3 regions of the Hymenobacter humi genome follow, and region 1 is predicted to be linked to each of the others. Evidence: riboswitches for the same ligand, from Rfam matches in the RefSeq annotation. Region 1 holds a riboswitch; each other region holds the start of a gene.
The links. A riboswitch is a leader RNA that binds a small molecule or an ion and turns the genes downstream of it on or off. The one in region 1 is predicted to bind fluoride.
Positions count from the first base shown of each region.

Region 2: another riboswitch for fluoride. It lies ahead of ACFQT0_RS28765 (phosphatase PAP2 family protein); the one in region 1 lies ahead of ACFQT0_RS28005 (hypothetical protein).
Region 3: another riboswitch for fluoride. It lies ahead of ACFQT0_RS09505 (hypothetical protein); the one in region 1 lies ahead of ACFQT0_RS28005 (hypothetical protein).

Region 1 is NZ_JBHTEK010000004.1:34,632-41,657, forward strand. Features, by position in the region: gene ACFQT0_RS27975 (universal stress protein) at 7-441, shown strand; partial or broken gene ACFQT0_RS27980 (chloride channel protein) at 532-1,071, shown strand; gene ACFQT0_RS27985 (chloride channel protein) at 1,169-1,831, shown strand; gene ACFQT0_RS27990 (DUF190 domain-containing protein) at 1,828-2,199, shown strand; gene ACFQT0_RS27995 (MFS transporter) at 2,250-3,437, opposite strand; gene ACFQT0_RS28000 (hypothetical protein) at 3,504-4,349, opposite strand; fluoride riboswitch at 4,594-4,666, shown strand; gene ACFQT0_RS28005 (hypothetical protein) at 4,816-5,169, shown strand; gene ACFQT0_RS28010 (YncE family protein) at 5,179-6,258, opposite strand; gene ACFQT0_RS28015 (efflux RND transporter permease subunit) at 6,276-7,026, opposite strand, start outside.
Region 2 is NZ_JBHTEK010000004.1:146,803-153,828, reverse strand. Features, by position in the region: gene ACFQT0_RS28800 (hypothetical protein) at 1-112, shown strand, start outside; partial or broken gene ACFQT0_RS28795 (chloride channel protein) at 315-1,874, opposite strand; gene ACFQT0_RS28790 (universal stress protein) at 1,965-2,399, opposite strand; gene ACFQT0_RS28785 (fluoride efflux transporter FluC) at 2,428-2,598, opposite strand; gene ACFQT0_RS28780 (hypothetical protein) at 2,681-2,803, opposite strand; gene ACFQT0_RS28775 (hypothetical protein) at 2,849-3,151, opposite strand; gene ACFQT0_RS28770 (zinc dependent phospholipase C family protein) at 3,184-4,167, opposite strand; gene ACFQT0_RS28765 (phosphatase PAP2 family protein) at 4,231-4,653, opposite strand; fluoride riboswitch at 4,969-5,041, opposite strand; gene ACFQT0_RS28760 (hypothetical protein) at 5,992-6,612, opposite strand; gene ACFQT0_RS28755 (toprim domain-containing protein) at 6,642-7,026, opposite strand, start outside.
Region 3 is NZ_JBHTEK010000001.1:1,665,020-1,672,045, forward strand. Features, by position in the region: partial or broken gene ACFQT0_RS09475 (efflux RND transporter permease subunit) at 1-1,036, shown strand, start outside; gene ACFQT0_RS09480 (TolC family protein) at 963-1,856, shown strand; gene ACFQT0_RS09485 (TolC family protein) at 1,790-2,296, shown strand; gene ACFQT0_RS09490 (hypothetical protein) at 2,378-2,704, opposite strand; partial or broken gene ACFQT0_RS09495 (efflux RND transporter periplasmic adaptor subunit) at 2,643-2,873, shown strand; gene ACFQT0_RS09500 (efflux RND transporter periplasmic adaptor subunit) at 3,010-3,621, shown strand; fluoride riboswitch at 3,981-4,056, shown strand; gene ACFQT0_RS09505 (hypothetical protein) at 4,113-4,367, shown strand; gene ACFQT0_RS09510 (chloride channel protein) at 4,364-5,419, shown strand; gene ACFQT0_RS09515 (universal stress protein) at 5,613-6,407, opposite strand; partial or broken gene ACFQT0_RS09520 (oleate hydratase) at 6,484-7,026, opposite strand, start outside.

The DNA of each region.
Region 1 (7,026 bases):
CTCGCCATGCCGTACCACAAGATTCTGATTTACGCCGATGCCAGCCCGCAGGCCTACCACGCCGCGCGGGCCGGGCTGGACCTGGCCGCCGCCCTCGGCGCGGAGGCGGCTTTCGTGTGCGTGCTGGACGAGGCCCTGGCCATCGGCAACATCGACGCCGGCCAGACCCACCCGGAAGCGGAGGCCTTGCTGCTGGCCCGCGGCGAGGAGCTGCTCGACCAGCTCGCGGCACTGGCCTCGCCCGGGCTGCCGCTCACCCGCTTTCTGCCTTGGGGCTCGCCCGCCGAGCAGGTGCTGGCCACCGTGGAAGCCTGGCCGGCGGACCTGCTGGTGGTCGGCACCCAGGGCCGGCACGGCCTGCTGGGCCTGCTGCTGGGCGGCGCGGCCGAGCACCTGATGGAGCGCGCCCACTGCCCCGTGCTGGTGGTGCCGCTGCGCTAGCCCCCACTTCATTTTATCACGCTGCTAATCCCCCTTTCTGCTGTGGCCTTTCGCCCTCCCCGTCTTGCGCTCTTTCGGCCCGTGCTGGCCATGGACCAGGTCCCCCACCTGCTGTTTCTGGGCCGCTGGCTGCTGATATGCGCCGGCGTGGGCCTGCTGGTGGGCACCGCCTCGGCCGGCTTCCTGCTCGCCCTGGACTGGATTACCACCTGGCGCGAAGCCCACCGGTGGGTTATTGCGCTGCTGCCGGCCGCCGGCTTCGTCATCGGGGCCAGCTACTACTACCTGGGCCAGGGCGTGGTGAAGGGCAACAACCTGCTCATCGACGAGATTCACAACCCCCGTAAGGTCATCCCGCTGCGCATGGCCCCACTCGTGCTCTTCGGCACGCTGGCCACCCACCTGTTCGGCGGCTCGGCGGGCCGGGAGGGCACGGCGGTGCAGATGGGCGGCACCCTGGCCGACCAGCTCACCCGCCTGCTGGGGCTGCGGCCCCGCGACCGCAAGCTGCTGCTCATCGCCGGCATCAGCGCGGGCTTTGCCTCCGTGTTCGGCACGCCGCTGGCCGGGGCCGTGTTCGGGCTGGAAGTGTTTTTGATTGGCTCCATTCGCTACGACGCCATCGTGCCGAGCTTTCTGGCCGCCGTGAGCGCCGACCTGGTGACCCGGGCCTGGGGCGTGGGCCACACGCAGTACGTGCAGGCTCGACGCGCCGGCCCTGGCGCCGGTGCCCCTGCTGCTGGCGGTGGGCTGCGGCATCCTGTTCGGGCTCACGGCGCGCGGCTTCGCCGGCCTCACCCACGAAATCACGCGCCTGTTCAAGCGCATCGCCTACCCGCCGCTGCGGCCCGTGGTGGGGGGCGGGCTGGTGGCGCTGGCCGTCTTCGCGCTGGGCACCACCAAGTACATCGGCCTAGGCGTGCCCACCATCGTAGCCGCTTTTCAGGCCCCGCTGCCGCCGCAGGATTTCGTGCTGAAGCTGGTGCTCACGGCCCTCACGCTGGGCTGCGGCTTCAAGGGCGGCGAGGTCACGCCCCTGTTTTTCATTGGCGCGGCGCTGGGCTCGGCCCTGGCCCTGGTGCTGCCGCTGCCGGTGGCGCTGCTGGCGGGCATGGGCTTCGTGGCCGTGTTTGCGGGGGCGGCCAATACGCCGCTGGCCTGCACCTTCATGGGCCTGGAACTCTTCGGCGCCCACGCCGGGGTGTACCTAGCGCTGGCCTGCGCGGCCTCCTACCTGTTTTCGGGCCACACGGGCATCTATTCTTCGCAGGTCATCGGCCACGCCAAGCACCTGCGCCACGGCCGCGAGCAGGGCCGGCAGCTGGGCGAAATCCCCGAACACCGCAAAAATGGGCCGCCCCCAAAGGCGGCCCGCAACCCCACCCCATGAAGCGTCACATTCCCCAACCCCACGTTCCCTACACCGTGCTGCGGCTTTACTTTCAGCACGGTGCCCCCGTCAGCGGCCGGCAGGGCTGGCGCCGCCTGCTGGGCCGCCCGCTGGCCCACGAGCTGCTCAAGGCCGCCAAAGCGCAGGGCATCGAGCAGGCCATTGCCTTCAACGTGACGGCCGGCTACCTGGCCGGCGACGCGCTGCACCACGGCCACCACGAGCACATGCCGCTCAAACACCCGCAGTGCGTGGAACTGATTGACCACCCCGACCAGATTGCCGGCTTTCTGGAGCGCAACCAGGCCTTGCTGGCGCAGGTGCGCGTGCTGCTGCGCGACAGCGACAACGCGGAACCGCTTCGGTAGCCGGCACTCCTAACTGATTTGGTGGTGTCGCTGCCCGACAAGCGGCTAGCTTATCCCCCGATTGGCTTTTCTTCGGTTCGGACCAGTGCCAGGTACCCCGCTACGCCCAGCGCCACGGCGGCCGCCAGCCCGAACGTAAGGCCCGGCCCGCGAAACTGCCAGAGCAAGCCCGCGCCGGCGCTGGCCCCGAGAGCAGCCAGGCTGCTCAGCCCACCTAACGTACCCAAAGCCGCCCCGGTATCGGCCCGAGCGCACAGCGTGCTGACCCAGGCCTTGCCCACGCCCTCGGTAGCGGCGGCGTACAGGCCATACAAGCCAAAGAGCACCGCGAAGGCCCAGCCTTCGCGCACGAACGCCATGCCGCCGTACACCCCCGCAAACACCAGCAAGCCGGCGGCCAGCAGCCGGCGCGGCCCGAGGCGGTCGGCCAGGTAGCCCAGGGGCCACGCGCTGAGCACGTACGTGACGTTGTAGAGAATGTAGAGGCCGATGACGGCCGTAGCCGACAGGCCGCGCTGCCGGGCCAGCAGCAGCAAAAAGGCATCGGAGCTGTTGAACAAGGCAAACACCAGCAGCCCGCCCACCACCCGCCGGTAAGGCAGTGGCGCGGCCCGCCAGTAGCGAAACGAGGCCCAGAACGGCACCACCGGCCGCCCCGACGGCACGGCCCGCCGCTCGCGCAGTGCCAGGGTGAGGCCCACCGCCAGCACGCCCGGCACGAAGGCCCACAGAAACAGCGGCCGGTACTGCCCCGGATGCGCCGCCAGCCAGCCCAGTGCCGCGAGCGGGCCAAACACCGCGCCCAGCGTGTCCATGGAACGGTGAAAGCCGAACACCTTGCCCCGGTCGGCGGGCGTGGTTTCGTCGGCGAGCAGGGCGTCGCGCGCGCCGGTGCGCAGGCCCTTGCCCAGCCGGTCCACGGTGCGGGCCAGGAGCACCCCGGCCGGGGTGGCCAGTACCGCCAGCAGCGGCTTGGACAGGGCGCTTAGCCCATAGCCCCACTGCACAAAGGGCACGCGCCGCCCCAGCCGGTCCGACCATTGGCCGAAATAGCCCTTGCTCAAGCCGGCCACGGCTTCGGCCACGCCTTCGAGCAGGCCAATGAAAAACACCGAAAAGCCGATGGATTGCAGGTACAGCGGCATCACCGGGTAGAGCATCTCACTGGCCAGGTCCGTGAACAGGCTGATGAGCGAGAGCAGCCACACGGCGCGGGTCAGGTAGCGGAAACGGGACATCGGGGCGGTGGGGAAAGGTGAAGCAAGCCGTGGCCCCTGGCAGCATAGCAGGGGCCGGGGCTGGACTTAGGGTAGGACGGCCACCTGCTGGCTGAGCAGGAAGACGTCGGGTTTTATCAGGGCGACACTGGATTCGAGCTGGTCGTAAAAATTGGCCCGGATGCGCAGCTCGCTGGCTTTGTAGGTGCCGCCCGGCCCGAAGAGCAGGCGGAGCAGGCGCTGCTTATCCGCCTCGTCCTTGGCCCCGAGTTCGCCGGTGGTCTGCCAGCGTTGCAGCAGCGTTTGGCGCGGGGAAAGCGCGGCCGGGGCGTCGGGGTGGGGCTGGTTCAGGTGGGCCCACACGGCGGTAGGAAACACCGGCGTCGCGGCCGGACCGCGGCCAACGGCGGCCAACGCATTGCGGCGGTGCCGGAAATCCACGCTCGCTTCCGACGTGCGCAAGGTGAGCAGCCCAAGCGTGGCCCCGGCCAGGCCAAAGGCAATGCCGATGGGCCGGTACAGCGACTTGCGCACTTCCAGCAGCGACATCACCCCCGTGACGACCGTGCCCAGGGCCCCGAGCAGAATGGAAAGCAGCGTGAAGGTGCGCACCCGGCTGCTGGCGCGGTCCAGCAGGTAGTCGGCAATCTGGTCGGCCCGCTCTTCCTCGCAGTCCAGCTCGGCGGCGGTGCTGCTCACGGCCAGCGCCAACGCGCTGAGCTGCTCACCCACCCGCTGCCGCTCGCCCAGCCGGGCCAGGGAGCCCACCGGCGCGGCCGCCAGGCGGTGAAGGGCCGGCAGCAGGCCGAAGCGGTTGGCCGCTTCCAGCGCGGGGGCGTGAATTGGCCCCGCAAGAGGGTGTCGGCCAGCACTTGTTCGGGCGGCAGGACCCGACCCGGCAGGGGCATGGTCGCGGGGGAGGCGGGGGCGCATTCGACCTCGGCCCGCCGGCTGCCCTGGGCACGGGCTTCGCCAATTTTTGCCACCGCGCAGCCGTTTAACCAGAGGGCCAGGCTCAGACCGGCCAGCCAGGCGCCCCGGCGCTTTGAAAAGGACGTTGAGTGGATGAGGGATTTCATGGGCTACAAGGTACTGGTGCTGGTCAACGGGCGGCGGGCCTTGGTGTTTACCTCGGCGGGGACATTTCTAATTCGCAGGTTTATGATATCTTCGGCCCACAGTATTCGGTGATGGATTTCCACCGCGAACCGCCCAAGTCCCGGCTTGGCGCTGATGATTCCTACCTAGCTGGGGGCCCGTCCGGGCTCCCGGGGTAGTTTTCCTGTTCGCGCCTCGCCATGCTGCCTTCCCCCGCCGTCTTACGTTTGTTGCACTCGCTGCGGGCCGCGGGCCGGCACCACGCCCAACGCTGGGGCTGGAAAGCCCGCGGCTGGGGCTGGTGGGTCCGCCTCGCGGCCTGGCCCCGGCTGGTGGCGTGGCTGGGGCCGCCCGCCCCCGCCGACTACGCCAGTACCCGGCTCGGCCTCACCCGCCAAGACAAGCGGCGGGCACTGCTCTACCCGTGGCGGCTCGCCGCGGCCATGGTCCTCTGGCATGTCGCCCTGGTGCTGGTGCTGCTCAGCCTTTCGCCCTGGCCCATCCCCCGGTGCAGGTGCTCAGCTGGGCGGCCCCGCACCTGCGCCTGGCGTGGCTGGTCCTGCTGCTGGCCAGCGTGCTGGAACCGGACCACGACGACTGGCCCGCCGCACGCGCGGCGCTGCTCTTGCTGCCGCTGCCCGGTCTGGTGCTCTAAAGCGGAGGCTTACGCGGGTATTCCGGCCCCACGGCCCACCCTTGAGGCGGTGCCCGCTACTTCGCTACGCGGTAGACTCGGAGGAAGCCACCTTTCCAGCCCCTTCCGGGGTGGCCAGAAAGTACGCGTCCAGGGCCGCCGAGTACAGCGAGGTGCCCGCCCCCGGCACCGTGGGCAGCAGCTGCAGCACCTGGTAGCGGTCGGGGGCCTGCTGCTGCACCACGGCGATGCTGCCGGCGCCGCAGGAGATGTAGAGCCGGGCCCGGCGGGCGTCGTAGTAGATGCCGTCGGCTTCGGCCGGGATGGGCAGGCTGGCCACGCGCCGCCCGTCCGGGGTTGAATACACCACCAGCGCCCCGGCGCGCAGGCCACAAACAGCCGGTGGTGCCCCCGGTCCAGCGCCATGGGAATATTTTGGGTGGCGCCCGTAACGGGCCACACCGCCGTTTGCTTGCCGGTGCTGCGGTCGATGACTTCCACCTGATTCAGGGCCGGCTCGTTCACGTAGATAAGGGGGCCGTCCAGCTCAAACTGCTTGGCGTAGCCGGCCAGCGGAATCTCGCCGACCTTCACGTTGCGGGCCACGTCAATCAGGCCCAGGGCTCCGAAGCTTTTGCCCACGCCCACCACGAGCTGCCGGGTCAGGCTGTCGTAGCGCAGGTTGTTGCAGGCCTCGCGGAAGGCGTAGGAGCGTACTTTCTGGTAGGTCGTGCCGTCCAGCTCCGTCACGCGGCCGTCGCCCCCGGTCGAGACGAACAGGCGGTTGCCTTCGGGCCGGTACACCACCCACTTGGGCTCGTTGAAGCCGGGCAGGCTGGCCAGCGGCTGGCCGCGGCGCACGTCAATGACTTCCACGGTGTGGTGGTCTTCGGCAGCTACGAACAGCCGCTGGCCGGCCACGTCCAGGGCCATGAGGTCAAAGCCGCCTTTCACGTGCGGCAGGGGTACGGTGCGTTCCAGCGTCAGCAGCGGCGCGGCGCGGGGCGAAAGTGCGGCGGCCTGTTGGGCTTTGTTATCGGAGTGGCAGGCCCCGGCCAGCAGCAGCAGTGTTCCCGCGCCGACGAAGAACTCCAAACGTGCGTTATTCATAAGGAAAAATCAATAAATCAGCCGCGCTCGGCCAGCTCCTGGGCGGCGCTGCGGCGGTGGTAAATCAGGCGCATGCCGCTGGGCAGCACAAAGAGCAGCAGCGGCAGCGCCACCAGAAAGCCGCCAATGACCGACACGGCCAGCGGCTGCTGCATCTGCGCACCCAGGCCAATGCCCAGGGCCAGCGGCATCAGGGCCAGGATGGCGCCGATTGCCGTCATTAGCTTGGGGCGGATGCGCAGGGCAATGGCGAAGCGGATGGCCTGGTCCACGTCGCCGCCCTCGCGCAGGCTGGCGTAGAACTGATTGACGGTGAAAATGGCGTTTTCGGCGATGATGCCCACAATCATGATGATGCCCGTGTAGGAGCTTACGTTCAGCGGGATGCCGGTGAAAAACAGGCCCAGCAGGCAGCCCGTGATGCCCATCACCGAGATGAAGAGGATGAGCAGCGAAATCAGCCACTCCCGGAACAGGAACAGCAGCACGGTGAACACCAGCAGCGAGGCGGTGAGCAGAATCAGCTCCAGCTCCCGGAACGAGGACTGCTGCTCGGCGTAGGCCCCGCCGTAGACCACGGTGTAGCCCGGCGGCAGGGGCAGCTGCTGGCCCAGGCGCTGCTGCAGCTCCTTAATCGTGCTGCCCAAATCCCGGCCGTTGAGGCGGGCGGTGAGCACCACGGCCGACTTGAGGTTTTCGCGGCGCAAATCCACCTCGCCGGCTTCCACGTCGATGGCCGTGAAGAAGGCCAGCGGCTTGGCCGTGCCG
Region 2 (7,026 bases), 110 kb from region 1:
TGGGCTGAGCAGCCTGGCTGCTCTCGGGGCCAGCGCCGGCGCGGCTTGCTCTGGCAGTTTCGCGGGCCGGGCCTTACGTTCGGGCTGGCGGCCGCCGTGGCGCTGGGCGTAGCGGGGTACCTGGCACTGGTCCGAACCGAAGAAAAGCCAATCGGGGATAAGCTAGCCGCTTGTCGGGCAGCGACACCACCAAATCAGTTAGGAGTGCCGGCTACCGAAGCGGTTCCGCGTTGTCGCTGTCGCGCAGCAGCACGCGCACCTGCGCCAGCAAGGCCTGGTTGCGCTCCAGAAAGCCGGCAATCTGGTCGGGGTGGTCAATCAGTTCCACGCACTGCGGGTGTTTGAGCGGCATGTGCTCGTGGTGGCCGTGGTAGCGCGTCGCCGGCCAGGTAGCCGGCCGTCACGTTGAAGGCAATGGCCTGCTCGATGCCCTGCGCTTTGGCGGCCTTGAGCAGCTCGTGGGCCAGCGGGCGGCCCAGCAGGCGGCGCCAGCCCTGCCGGCCGCTGACGGGGCACCGTGCTGAAAGTAAAGCCGCAGCACGGTGTAGGGAACGTGGGGTTGGGGAATGTGACGCTTCATGGGGTGGGGTTGCGGGCCGCCTTTGGGGGCGGCCCATTTTTGCGGTGTTCGGGGATTTCGCCCAGCTGCCGGCCCTGCTCGCGGCCGTGGCGCAGGTGCTTGGCGTGGCCGATGACCTGCGAAGAATAGATGCCCAGTGGCCCGAAAACAGGTAGGAGGCCGCGCAGGCCAGCGCTAGGTACACCCCGGCGTGGGCGCCGAAGAGTTCCAGGCCCATGAAGGTGCAGGCCAGCGGCGTATTGGCCGCCCCCGCAAACACGGCCACGAAGCCCATGCCCGCCAGCAGCGCCACCGGCAGCGGCAGCACCAGGGCCAGGGCCGAGCCCAGCGCCGCGCCAATGAAAAACAGGGGCGTGACCTCGCCGCCCTTGAAGCCGCAGCCCAGCGTGAGGGCCGTGAGCACCAGCTTCAGCACGAAATCCTGCGGCGGCAGCGGGGCCTGAAAAGCGGCTACGATGGTGGGCACGCCTAGGCCGATGTACTTGGTGGTGCCCAGCGCGAAGACGGCCAGCGCCACCAGCCCGCCCCCCACCACGGGCCGCAGCGGCGGGTAGGCGATGCGCTTGAACAGGCGCGTGATTTCGTGGGTGAGGCCGGCGAAGCCGCGCGCCGTGAGCCCGAACAGGATGCCGCAGCCCACCGCCAGCAGCAGGGGCACCGGCGCCAGGGCCGGCGCGTCGAGCCTGCACGTACTGCGTGTGGCCCACGCCCCAGGCCCGGGTCACCAGGTCGGCGCTCACGGCGGCCAGAAAGCTCGGCACGATGGCGTCGTAGCGAATGGAGCCAATCAAAACACTTCCAGCCCGAACACGGCCCCGGCCAGCGGCGTGCCGAACACGGAGGCAAAGCCCGCGCTGATGCCGGCGATGAGCAGCAGCTTGCGGTCGCGGGGCCGCAGCCCCAGCAGGCGGGTGAGCTGGTCGGCCAGGGTGCCGCCCATCTGCACCGCCGTGCCCTCCCGGCCCGCCGAGCCGCCGAACAGGTGGGTGGCCAGCGTGCCGAAGAGCACGAGTGGGGCCATGCGCAGCGGGATGACCTTACGGGGGTTGTGAATCTCGTCGATGAGCAGGTTGTTGCCCTTCACCACGCCCTGGCCCAGGTAGTAGTAGCTGGCCCCGATGACGAAGCCGGCGGCCGGCAGCAGCGCAATAACCCACCGGTGGGCTTCGCGCCAGGTGGTAATCCAGTCCAGGGCGAGCAGGAAGCCGGCCGAGGCGGTGCCCACCAGCAGGCCCACGCCGGCGCATATCAGCAGCCAGCGGCCCAGAAACAGCAGGTGGGGGACCTGGTCCATGGCCAGCACGGGCCGAAAGAGCGCAAGACGGGGAGGGCGAAAGGCCACAGCAGAAAGGGGGATTAGCAGCGTGATAAAATGAAGTGGGGGCTAGCGCAGCGGCACCACCAGCACGGGGCAGTGGGCGCGCTCCATCAGGTGCTCGGCCGCGCCGCCCAGCAGCAGGCCCAGCAGGCCGTGCCGGCCCTGGGTGCCGACCACCAGCAGGTCCGCCGGCCAGGCTTCCACGGTGGCCAGCACCTGCTCGGCGGGCGAGCCCCAAGGCAGAAAGCGGGTGAGCGGCAGCCCGGGCGAGGCCAGTGCCGCGAGCTGGTCGAGCAGCTCCTCGCCGCGGGCCAGCAGCAAGGCCTCCGCTTCCGGGTGGGTCTGGCCGGCGTCGATGTTGCCGATGGCCAGGGCCTCGTCCAGCACGCACACGAAAGCCGCCTCCGCGCCGAGGGCGGCGGCCAGGTCCAGCCCGGCCCGCGCGGCGTGGTAGGCCTGCGGGCTGGCATCGGCGTAAATCAGAATCTTGTGGTACGGCATGGCGAGAGGAGATAAGGCCCGGGTGGAATTAAACAAACCGCGCCAGCCACAGCCCGGCGAAGGCGGCCACCATGCCCACCAGCACGCTGCCGGCCGCGTAGGCGAAGAGCAGCAGCAGTTCGTGGGTGCGGGCCAGCGTCACGCTCTCGTAGGCGAACGTGGAAAACGTGGTGAAGCCCCCGCAGAAGCCCGTGGTCAGAAACAGCCGCCAGGCCAGCGGGCGGCGGTGTGCCGCTCAAAGAAGCCCAGCAGCAGGCCGATGAGCAGGCAGCCGCTGACGTTCACCAGGAAGGTGCCCAGGGGAAGCCCACCGGCACGTAGCGCAGAAAGTACTGCTGCACCCAGTAGCGGCTCACGGACCCCAGCAAGCCTCCCAGCCCAATCACTAACACCGAACGGTTCATAAAACGTGCTGAAGAGGTGCAGATAAGATAGAGGCTTGGTTTAGGTCAATCGGGCCAGCCAAAGCCCCCGGCGGCCAGCAGCAGCCCCACCAGCAGGCTGCCCAGGCCGTAGAGCAGGATGGTGCCCCCGCCCAGGTGGCGAAACAGGCCCTCGTAGACCACGTGAAAGAACGCCGTAAAGCTGACGATGCCCAGCACGTAGAAGGGCAGCCTGGGCCCCAGCGCGGCCAGCCGGCGGTCGTACACGCCGAGGACGAAGCCGAACAGCAGGCAGCTGCCCCACACCATCAGCAACGTATCCAGGGGCAACCCGCCGGGCAGCAGGGGCAGGGTAGAAAGAGCAGTCATGGGGGCGCATCGCTAAAATTCCGGGTTGGTTTTCAGGTCCACCGCCCCTTTTTCAGCAGGCGCAGCTCGTGTTTCAGGTTGTGGGCGTTGCTGCGCGTGGCGTAGTCCGCGTCCAGCCGGCGCAGGTCGGGCCGGCCGGCGTTCACCCAGGCCGTAAACCAGAAGTTGGCGGTGGACTGCACGGCCAGCCGCAGCCGGCGCTCAACGAAAGAGCCCAGGGCCTGGTGGTAGCGCGTGGCGTAGGCCGAAGCGTGGTAGTCGTCGTTAAACTGGGTCTTGCGGATGGCGCCCTGCGCGTCGTGCTCGTAGCGGTCGGCTGCGGGCACCGCGGCCTGCAGCTGCCGCTCCACGGCCAGCAGCGTGTCGGCGCTGGCGTAGCTCCCGGCCAGCAGACGCCAGGTTTCCGCCACCGGGTCGGGCAGGTACGTGGCCGGGCCCACGTCGAAGCGGTAGGCCGCGCCGAACAGCTCGGGCAGCTGCCCTTCAAAGAAGGCGTGGATGCCGGTCTGGCCCGTGAGCTGGCCGTCGTGGTTTGCCGACGTGTGCAGGGGCATTTGCGCATCGCCCAGGTAGTGGCCCAGGTCGGCGGCCAGAAACAGGATTTCGTCTTTGCGTCCGTTTTTCATGGCCTGGGTCAGTTGCGCCAGGTTCTCCTGAATGGTCCAGGGCAGCGTCCCGTTTTTGGCCAGCGTGGCCGCATCGTACAGCTTACGCGCCTCGGCCGCCGTGCGGGGCAGCTGGTCCAGCGGCACGGGGTATGCTTCGAGGTTGATGAAATGGCGCGGCCCCTCGGCCCGGTCGTGCAACACGAACTTGCGCGCGTCGGGCATCACGGCCTCCTCCGTCACAAAGTCGGCGTGGTTGTAAAAGAACGTGCGCAGCTCCGGCGGCAGGGCCAGCACGGCGGCGCGGTTGATGCGCTGGTGGCTCCAGGCGCCCCAGGCAAACAGCAGGGAAGGCACGGCCAGCAGCAGCAGGACGAGAAACAGACGACGCGGGATGGAAAAGGGAAACACGGACAGCGGGAAACGGTAAAAGAAAAACGTAGGGGACACCCCGCCGGAGACGGGCCCGCGTTGCTAGGCTGGTGGGGGCGGAACGGGCGGCATCAGCCGTGCTTCGCCCCAGGCGTACAGCCGGCTCACCCCGTAGGCAAGCACCAGGCTCACCAGCACGGGCACCAGCACGTCGGAAGGGTAGTGCACGCCCAGGTACACCCGGCTGTAGGCCACCAGCGCGGCCCAGGGAAACAGCACCCCGGCCAGCCAGGGAAGTTGCCGGCGGGCCGTGAAGTAGAGGTAGAACGCCAGGGCAAACACGTTGCTGGCGTGCGAAGACACGAAGCCGTAGGTGCCGCCCCGGTAGGCGTGCAGGTAGCGCAGCTGCCCGGCCAGCGCCGGCTCGTGGCTGGGCCGCAGCCGCTGAAACCAGGCTTGAACAGGCCGGAGGCCACCTGGTCGCTGAGCAGGAGGAGCACGGCAATCAGCGGCAGCAGCAGCCACGCCCGGCGGCGAAAGCGCACGGCCAGCAGCGCCAGCAGCGCGGCATAAAAGGGCACCCAGGTGAAGGTTTGGCTGGCCCACCACATCACCGCATCCCCAAGCGGGTGGTGGTGGCCGTTGGCCCACAGCAGCAGGCGCGTGTCGAGGGCTTGCAGCAGCTCACGCATACGCCAGCCCGTTGGCCCACCGGTGCGGACGCAAAAGCGGAAAGAAGGGGAAAGCGGGTGCGGCAGGGCCGCGGGCAGCAAAAAGAAGGGCGAGATGCACGAAAGCGAACGATACGATGAGCTACCCGGGCGGCCCGCGTGGCCGTCCGTTTCAGTAGGAATCATCAGCGCAGGACCCGGGCCCCGGCGGTTCGCGGTGGAAATCCATCACCGTATGCCGTGCAAAGATAAATAAAACCGGGTATGATAGCAGGCCGAAGAAAATGCCGCGAGGACTGCTTACGTGGCGCTGTGGAGTAAACTTTCCGGCCGGGAGATTTGCCATCGAACGTGTTACCTGGCGGCCCTGGGGTAGCATACTTATCGGGCACTGCTTGGGGACAAACCATTTGGTGGGAGGCCGGTTCCTAATCAGGCCGGACTGCTTGTATTACCTGGTTAGAAGTTGAACAGTTAGCGGTGCTATCGGCTCGTAATAGGCGCAGGACTGCCGTCTTTAGGACGAAACCTACCGCAGCGGGCCCGTTTCCCACGGGCTCCGTCGGCGTGAATGGGCACCTCCCGAGGGCGAAAAGAAATAGCAACGGTCAGGGCGGTTGAGGCGGCGGTGGCGAGGCAGCACGGAAACCCGCTTTCCTTAACGTGCGATTTTTTCCGTTTCCTGAGGGGACCCTAGTTAGGCGGCTCGGGTTCCTGCGGCACCGCCTGCTGCTGCCCTGCTCCTGCATATAGGGGCTGCCGAATTGAGCTTTAATGCTAATTTTAGCCCTATAGTCGGAACTGATGCGTTAGCGGGTTAAACCGTGGGTATGGGCTGTACTGATTCAAACACTGGTCTATCATGAAAAACGAATGGGATTTTTTTGCTGATGTACAGCAGCGAGTAGCGAATGGCCAGCAGTTAGTACAAGGGTTTTTCGCCAACTCATTCACGTTTCCTTATGACGAGCAGCGCGGGGTAGTGCTTGACGAGGACGGTAACCAGTACGAGCTAGGCAACGACTACAAGCAGGCACTAAGCAAGTGCATCCAGCATTCGCAAACGCCGTGGGGCCTCTGCTTCCGGGAACGCCTGATATGCTTTGGCCAACAGGTAGCGGCAACCGGCTACGCCGCTGATTACATCGTTGCCTATCCCCCGCTGCGGAATCAGCCCCCGCTAACCAGAACCCTAAAGCTTGGGGCCGCGGCGGCGCTCCTGCTGCTGCGTTTGCGTCTGCTCCGGCTTGATTGGGGGATTGAGTACCTGCATGGCCTGGCGTAGCTGGCCGACGCTGTGGCTGTCTTTGAGAGCCGGCACCTGGTCAATCTTTGCCAGTACCTTAACTAGATTCTCTTGGTCCAGTGGTTTGATTTCCGGCTGTTTGAGCAGGCTTTTGCTTACCTGTTGCAAGTAGGCCGCCTGCAATCCTCCGCCGTTTTCCCGTAGCGATTGCGCCACTGGCACGGCCGCGTCGATAAACTCGCGCCGGGCCTGGTCTTGACTGGGTGAATTACTCGGCTGTATCTGCTGCTGCTCCGCCCGCTTCTGTTGCTGTGCGATTTCCTGGGCGGTGGCAAGTTCCCGGCGTTCCGTTTGGTCCTGCACCGGCTCAATGACCGTGGCCTTGGGGTTCGTGGCCAGTGCGTCGAGGGCGGCACTCAGGGCCGGGAGCTGGGCCGAAGCAACCGGGTAGCGCAAGGTCAGTTCGGTAGCAAGTTCGCGGGGCTGGGCACCCTCCAACCGTAGCGAATGGTCGATGCTCAGGCCCGCTTTCTCTAGGTTCTGCTGCAAAGTGCTGAGCTGGGACATTTCATCCCGGCTCTCCCGAAACTCCACGGTTAGCAGTCGCTCTCCCTCTCGCGGGCCTCGGCCTGTGCCTGGTGCTGCGCGGTAATTTTGCCAACGCCTTCTATGGGCTCATTTTTCCAGTGGTCCATTCCAAAGCCGTACTGGTTTTCGTCCACCGGGCCAAGCTCCCGCTTCACTACCTGCTGCATCTGGTCCTGCTTCAAGTCCTGGTTCCAATCCTTGCCCTGGCTCTTGACGATTTCAATCTTATGCTCAAAGGCTAGGCTTTGCGTCGCGCCCTGGTTGAATGCCCCCAACGCCTCGCGGTTCATTGGAACGTGAAACTGATAAGTATTGGGGCCTAGCTTCGTCGAGCTTATCATCTCGTCGCGCAGGGTCTGGCTCACGGCCTGGGTGTTGGTTTCGCCGGCCTGG
Region 3 (7,026 bases), on a different contig from region 1:
TGTATGAAAAAGCCAACCAGGTGGCCGCGCTCATCCGGCCCCTGGCCGGGGTGGGCGACCTGAAGGTAGAGCAGGTGGTGGGCCTGCCGCAGCTGCGCGTGACCTACGACCGCCAGAAGCTGGCCCGCTACGGCCTGAACGTGGCCGATCTGAACACGCTGCTGCGCGCCTCCTTCGCTGGCGACGTAGCCGGGCAGGTGTACGAAGGCGAGCGGCGGTTCGACCTGGTGCTGCGCCTCGACTCCACGCAGCGCCGCGGCCTCACCGACCTCAGCAGCCTGTACGTGGACCTGCCCGGCGGCCAAAAATCCCGCTGGGCGAGGTGGCCACCGTGGCCTTCCGCAACGCCCCGGCGCAGGTGTCGCGCGACAATGCCCGCCGCCGCATCAACATTGGCGTGAACGTGCGCAATCGCGACGTGGAAAGCCTGGTCGACGACATTCAGCTCAAGCTTAAAGAAAAGCTGCAGCTGCCCACGGGCTACTCCATTGCCTACGGCGGCCAGTTTGAGAACCTGCAGCAGGCCAAGGCGCGGCTGCAGGTGGCCGTGCCGGTGGCCCTGCTGCTCATCTTTCTGCTGCTTTACTTTTCCTTCCAATCGGTGAAGCAGGCGGCGCTCATTTTTACGGGCATCCCGCTGGCGGCCATCGGCGGCATTATGGCCTTGTGGCTGCGCGGCATGCCGTTCAGCATCTCGGCGGGCGTGGGCTTCATTGCCTTGTTCGGGGTGGCGGTGCTCAACGGCATCGTACTGATTGCCAGTGTCAACGAGTTTGCCCGGGCCGGCGTGGTTTCGGTGCACAAGCGGGTGCTGCGGGCCACGGCCGAGCGGTTCCGGCCGGTGCTGCTCACGGCGGCGGTGGCCTCGCTGGGCTTTCTGCCCATGGCCCTCTCCAACATGGCCGGCGCCGAGGTGCAGAAACCCTGGCCACGGTGGTCATCGGGGGCTGATTTCGGCCACTTTGCTCACGCTGGTGGTGCTGCCGGTGCTCTACACCCTCTTCACCCGCGACGGCGAGCCCAGCCCCACCGATGAGGACGCCCAGCCCGAGTTGCAGCCGGTTGAGCCGGAGCCCCGGCTGGTCAGCCCCGGCCGCCTCGCGGGTCTGCTGCTCTTGGCCCTGGCTCTTACCGGATTGAGCCAGTCGGCCCGGGCGCAAGCCGTGCCCGCCAACCCACAGCCCGGCCTTCCGGGCGCCCCGCTCACCCTGGCCCAGGCCCTGCAAACGGGCCTGCAGCAAAGCCTGCTCGTGCAAAGCTCCACGCTGGAAGTGCAGCGCCAGCGCGCCCTGAGCCGCACCGGCTACGACGTGCCCCGCACGCTGGTCGATGTGCAGTACGGCCAAATCCAGGGCCCTTTCAACGACCGCAGCATCAACGTGATTCAGCAGACCTCGCTGCCGAGCGTGTACGCGGCCCAGCGCAAGCTTTTGGAGGGCCAGACCCTCACGGCCGAACAGCGGGTGCGACTGCAGCGCCGGTTGCTCACGCAGGACATCAGCGGGGCCTACTACCGCCTGCTCACCGACTACCGGCGCCTGCGCCTGCTGCGGCGGCAGGACAGCCTGTACCGCCGGGCCGCCCGCGCCGCCAGCATCCGCTACCGCACCGGCGAAACCAACCGCCTCGAGCAGGTGTCGGCCGCAGCCCGGGCCCAGGAGCTGCAAAACCGCCTGGCCACGCTCCAGACCCAGCTGCTGGTGCAGCGCCAGCAGCCTGGGCACGCTGCTCAACACCGGCGCCGCCATCAGCATCGACACCACGGCTCAGCCTGCTGGCCCCACTGGCTGTGGGCGATACAGCGGGCATTAGCGCCGCCACCAACCCCACGCTGGCCGTGCTGCAGCAGGAGCTGACGGTAAGCCAGCAACAAACCAAAGTGGAGCGCCTGCGCCGCCTGCCCGACATTCGGGCGGGCTATTTCAACCAGTCCATCAACCAGGAGGGCGGGTACCAGGTGGGGCAGCTGGGGCTGTCGCTGCCGCTGCTGGGCGGGGCACAGAAAAACCGCGTGGCCGCCGCCCGCATCGGCGAGCAGGTGGCCACGGCGCAGCTCACTTACGCCACGGCCCAGCCTGCAGGGCCAACTGCGTGGGCTGCGCCTGCAGCTGGCCCGCGCCCGCGCCTCGCTCACCTACTACGAGAAAACGGCTCTGCCCCAGGCCCGCCTCATGCTCGTCACCGCCGAAAAAAGCTTCCGGGCCGGCGACATCGACTACGTGACGTACGTGGTGAACACCGAGCCCGCGTGGCAAATCCAGGCTGCTTATCTCGACCAGGCCGGCCAATACAATGAGTTCGTCGTTGCGCTGCAGGCCCTTGCCGGCACCGATGACCAATAGCCCTTTCGGGCCTCTCCATTTCAGCTTTTCATGCGCTATTCTTCCTTGTTTTCGTTTCTTCCGCTCGCCTCGCGCGAGTCGTCTGTTGTTCCCGGCTCCGCGCGTAGGAGTTGGTCGGTGCTGGTGGTTTTGCTGCTGAGTGCCGGTGGCCTGCCCGCGTGCCAGAGCAAAAATGAGCCGGCCAAAGAGGCCGCGCCGGTGGCCGCTTCCGCCCCCGCGGCCCACGCAGGCGAGGTCACCATCAGCCCGGCCCAATACACCGCCGCGGGCATCGAGACGGGTGGCTTCACCCTCAAAAACATGACCTCCGACGTGCAGGCCAACGGCGTGGTGGACGTGCCCCCGCAAAACCACGTGTCCATCAGCGCGGTGCTGGGCGGCTACGTGCAGCAGGTGAAGGTGCTGCAGGGCCAGTTTGTGCGCAAAGGCACTGTGGTGGCCGTGCTGCGCCACCCCGACTACCTCAAGCTGCAGCAGGAATACCTGCAGGCCCGCGCCCGCCTGCAGTTTCTGCGGCAGGACCTGCAGCGCCAGCAAACCCTCGACGCCGAAGACGTGGGCGCCAAGCGCAAGCTGCAGCAGGCCCAGGCCGAGTACCAGACCGAGCAGGCCACCGAGCGCTCCCTGGCCGGCCAGCCTGCGCCTGCTGGGCCTCTCGCCCGAGCGCCTGCGGCCCAGTTCGCTCACGCCCAGCGTGGCGCTCACCACGCCCATCAGCGGCTACGTCAAGTCCGTGAGCATCAACCCCGGGCAGTTTGTGAACCCCCAGGACGTGCTGGTGGAAGTAGTAGACCGCACCGGCCTGCACCTGGAGCTGAAGGTGTTCGAGAAAGACATTGCCCGGGTGCAGAAGGGCCAGCGCGTGCTCTTCAAAATCCCGAACAGCGGCGTAGCCCAGGAGCAGGAAGCCGAGGTATTCCTGGTGGGCCAGGCCTTCGACGACGATGCCCGCACGGTGCGCGTGCACGCCCACTTGCACAAGCCCTCGGGTATGCTGCCCGGCCAGTACGTGGCCGCCCACATCCAGACGGCCGGAGCCCGGCACCGCACCCTGCCCGAAGAAGCCGTGATTCAGGCCGGAGAGGTGAGCTACATCTTCGCCCGGCAGGGCAGGGGCGCCAGCGGCTACCGCTTCCGCCGCTACAAAGTGCAGACCGGCCCGGCCCAGGATGGCGACGTGACCATCACCCCGCTCGAGGCCCTGCCCGATACCACGCAACTGGTGCGGCGCGGCGCCTATTTCCTGGAAGCCGAGCTCAGCAAAGGCCAGGACGAGTAGCTGTCGGCGTTTGGGAAGCTACTTGGTTTAGCTCAATTAATCGGATTCAAGGTCCGTGTATTCGATTGGCCTCACCCCCGCCTATCTCCGGGGTGAGGGGGCCGGAAGATTGTAGCGCGGACTCTGTAGTCCGCGTCCCCGGCGGAAACCCGAACGACACCCAAACGGCGCGGGGACGCGGACTACAGAGTCCGCGCTACACTCGTTTGGCTCCCCTCTCTTTTGGAGAGGGGCCGGGGGTGAGGTTCCGGCCGGGGGTGAGGCGTAACCAGTACACCGACTTTGAAGCTGCTCTAAGCAGGGCCAAGCCCGACAACAACCCCAATTGCGCAGCCGAACAATAAGCGCCTACTTTTGCTCCCGCAACTGGTGATGGGGTACCACCACGAACCGCCGGGGCCTCCGGGCCCATGAGCTGATGACTCCTACTTACACCATGGCCGCCCGCCACCGTGGGGCGGCCGTATGTTCGGTCATTCACTGCGCTGCTCATGGCATTTGGCTCTTCTGGTTTTGGTCGTCGTTTCGAGGTGCTGGGGCAGGCGCCGTACCTGGTTTTTCTGCTTCGCTGGCTGCTGATTTGCGCGGTGGTGGGCGTGCTGGTCGGGTCGGCGTCGGCGTTTTTTCTGCTGTCGCTTGATTGGGTGACGGACTGGCGTGAAAGTCACGCCTGGGTTATCTGGCTGCTGCCGGTGGGGGCTTCATCATCGGGGCCAGCTACCATTACCTGGGCCAGAGCGTGGTGAAAGGCAACAACTTGCTCATCGACGAAATCCACAACCCGCGCACCACCATTCCGCTGCGCATGGCGCCGCTGGTGCTGTTTGGCACGCTGGCCACGCACTTGTTTGGGGGCTCAGCAGGCCGCGAGGGCACGGCCGTGCAAATGGGCGGCGCGCTGGCCGACCAGCTCACGCGCCTTCTGGGGCTGCGGCCCCGCGACCGTAAGATTCTGCTCATTGCGGGCATCAGCGCCGGATTTGCGTCGGTGTTTGGCACGCCGCTGGCCGGGGCGGTTTTTGGGCTCGAAGTATTTCTGATTGGCTCAATTCGCTACGACGCCATTGTGCCGAGCTTCCTGGCGGCCGTCGCGGCCGACCTTGTGACCAAGGCCTGGGGCGTGGGCCACACGGCTTACCCGCAGCTGGAGGTGCCGCCCATCTCGCCGGGCGGGCTGCTGCTCACGGTAGGCTGCGGCATTTTGTTTGGGCTCACGGCCCGCGGCTTTGCCACGCTCACGCACCAGGTCGGGCACGTTTTCAAGCGCATTGCCTATCCGCCGATGCGGCCCGTGGTGGGCGGCGTGCTGGTGGCGCTGGCCGTGGCCGCGCTGGGCACCACTAAGTACATTGGGCTGGGCATCCCCACCATTGTGGCGGCATTTCAGGCTCCGCTGCCGCCGCAGGATTTTCTGCTCAAGCTGCTGCTTACGGCCCTCACGCTGGGCTGCGGCTTCAAGGGCGGGGAGGTCACGCCGCTGTTCTTTATCGGGGCGGCGCTGGGCTCGGCGCTGGCGCTGGTGGTGCCGCTGCCGGTGGCGCTGCTGGCAGCCATGGGCTTCGTGGCGGTATTCGCGGGCGCGGCCAATACCCCGCTGGCCTGCACCTTCATGGGGCTGGAGCTCTTTGGGGCCCACGCGGGCGTGTACCTGGGGCTGGCGTGCGCCGCGGCCTACCTGTTTTCGGGCCACACCGGCATTTATTCAGCTCAGGTTATCGGGCACGCCAAGCACCTGCGCTTTGGACGAGAGCAGGGCCGGCAGCTGGGCGAAATCCCGGAGCACCGCAAAAAAGGGTAAGAGCGGGTTTGGTTTTTTTGGTTTTTGGACTGAGGTAGAGACGCAATATTTTGCGTCTCTTCGTTGAACGACACCCACGCGGTGCACACGACGAGACGCAAAATGTTGCGTCTCTACTTCGTTCTAGCTTTCCAGCTCAACTTTTAAGGAGTTGTTTTTTTCAGCCCAACCCGCGCTCGCCGAGGTGGGGCGGCTAGTCCAGCGAGGGCAGGAGCAGGACCGGAATCAGGCTTTCGTTTATGACCCGGGTCGTCACGCTATTGCTGGCAAACAGGCTGCCGAGCCGCCGGTGGTGGCGCACGATGAGCACCAGCAGGTCGGCGTCGAGCTCGGCCGCGCCCTGCAGGATGCCCTCGGCTACGTCGGCCTGATGCACGATTTTGCGGGGGCTGCCTTCGGGCACGTGCACCAGGCCGCTGTGGCACACCGAGAACTGGGCGCGGTGCCCAATCACGGCGTCCGGGTTGGTCTCGTCGGTGACGTGCACGACGGTGAGCCGGGCGGGCAGGCGCTCGAGCAGCTGCCGCACAATGCCGTGATGGTGGTCAACGTGGAAATCCCGGCCATCCACGGCCAGGGCCAGCCGGCGCGGCAGAACGTTGCCCCAGCCCGCCGTGGGCACCAGCAGCAGGGGATAAGGCGCAACGCGCAGCAGGTTTAGGGCCGCGGCGCTCACGGCTTCCTCCAGCTCGTCGGTCGGGTCGGGGCGCGCCATTATCATCAGTTCCGGCTCCTGCTGGCGTATGAGCTCGGCCGCGGCCCCCGTGAGAAATGTTTCGGCTACCTGCACCTGCGTGGGCAGGGCCGGCGCAGCCTGGCGGCGCGACGAAGCCCAGGAGTGAGCGGCAGCGGACGAAAGGAATTCGTCGTGGTTGGCGTGCACGCGCACCACGTGGGCCTGCAGCGGCGCGGCCAGTTCGGTGGCGTAGGCCAGGGCGCGGTCGGGCGCGGTCAGGGTGTCGGTAAGTACAACAATGGCAGGAGTCATAAGCAGGAGGAAAAGGAGAGGTGAAAAGTGTTGGAATAGCCGGGGCGGTTGCTGGTAAGGTGGGGCAGGAGGGGGCTCAACGGTTCAGGGCTTTCATGGCGTGGTAGAGCACCTTCACGTCGTGCTGGCCTTTGTAGACGGGCGGCGGCGCTTTGTCGAGCTTTAGCAGCTCGTACACCGCCATCTGGGCCGAGCGCACGGAGTATTCGATGGTGAACACCACGTCGTCGGGGATTTCGGTGAACTGGCCCAGGAAGGCGAAATTGGTCGAGCCCTTGGGCACCACCGCCGGCCGGTCGCCGGCCGTCCGGGTCAGAAACGGGCTGGTGATGAAAGGCAGCAGGCACGGAATGCAGTTGGCGGCGGCCACCAGCGCCGGCAGCTGCTCGGTGAAGTGCAGGTGGTGGAGTACTTCGGTCAGGATTTCCTCGCCCGTGCAGTCGCACATTTTCTTTTTCACGTAGTCGCCCACCCGGTCCGGAAACAGGCCGTAGCCCCAGAACACGGTCACGTCGGCGGGCTGATTGGGGAAGTGCGGCTGGTAGGGCAGCGCCACCGACAGCAGCCACTCGAGTCCACGAGCGAAACCAGGGCCCCGGTGCCGGCACTGTTGCCCGAG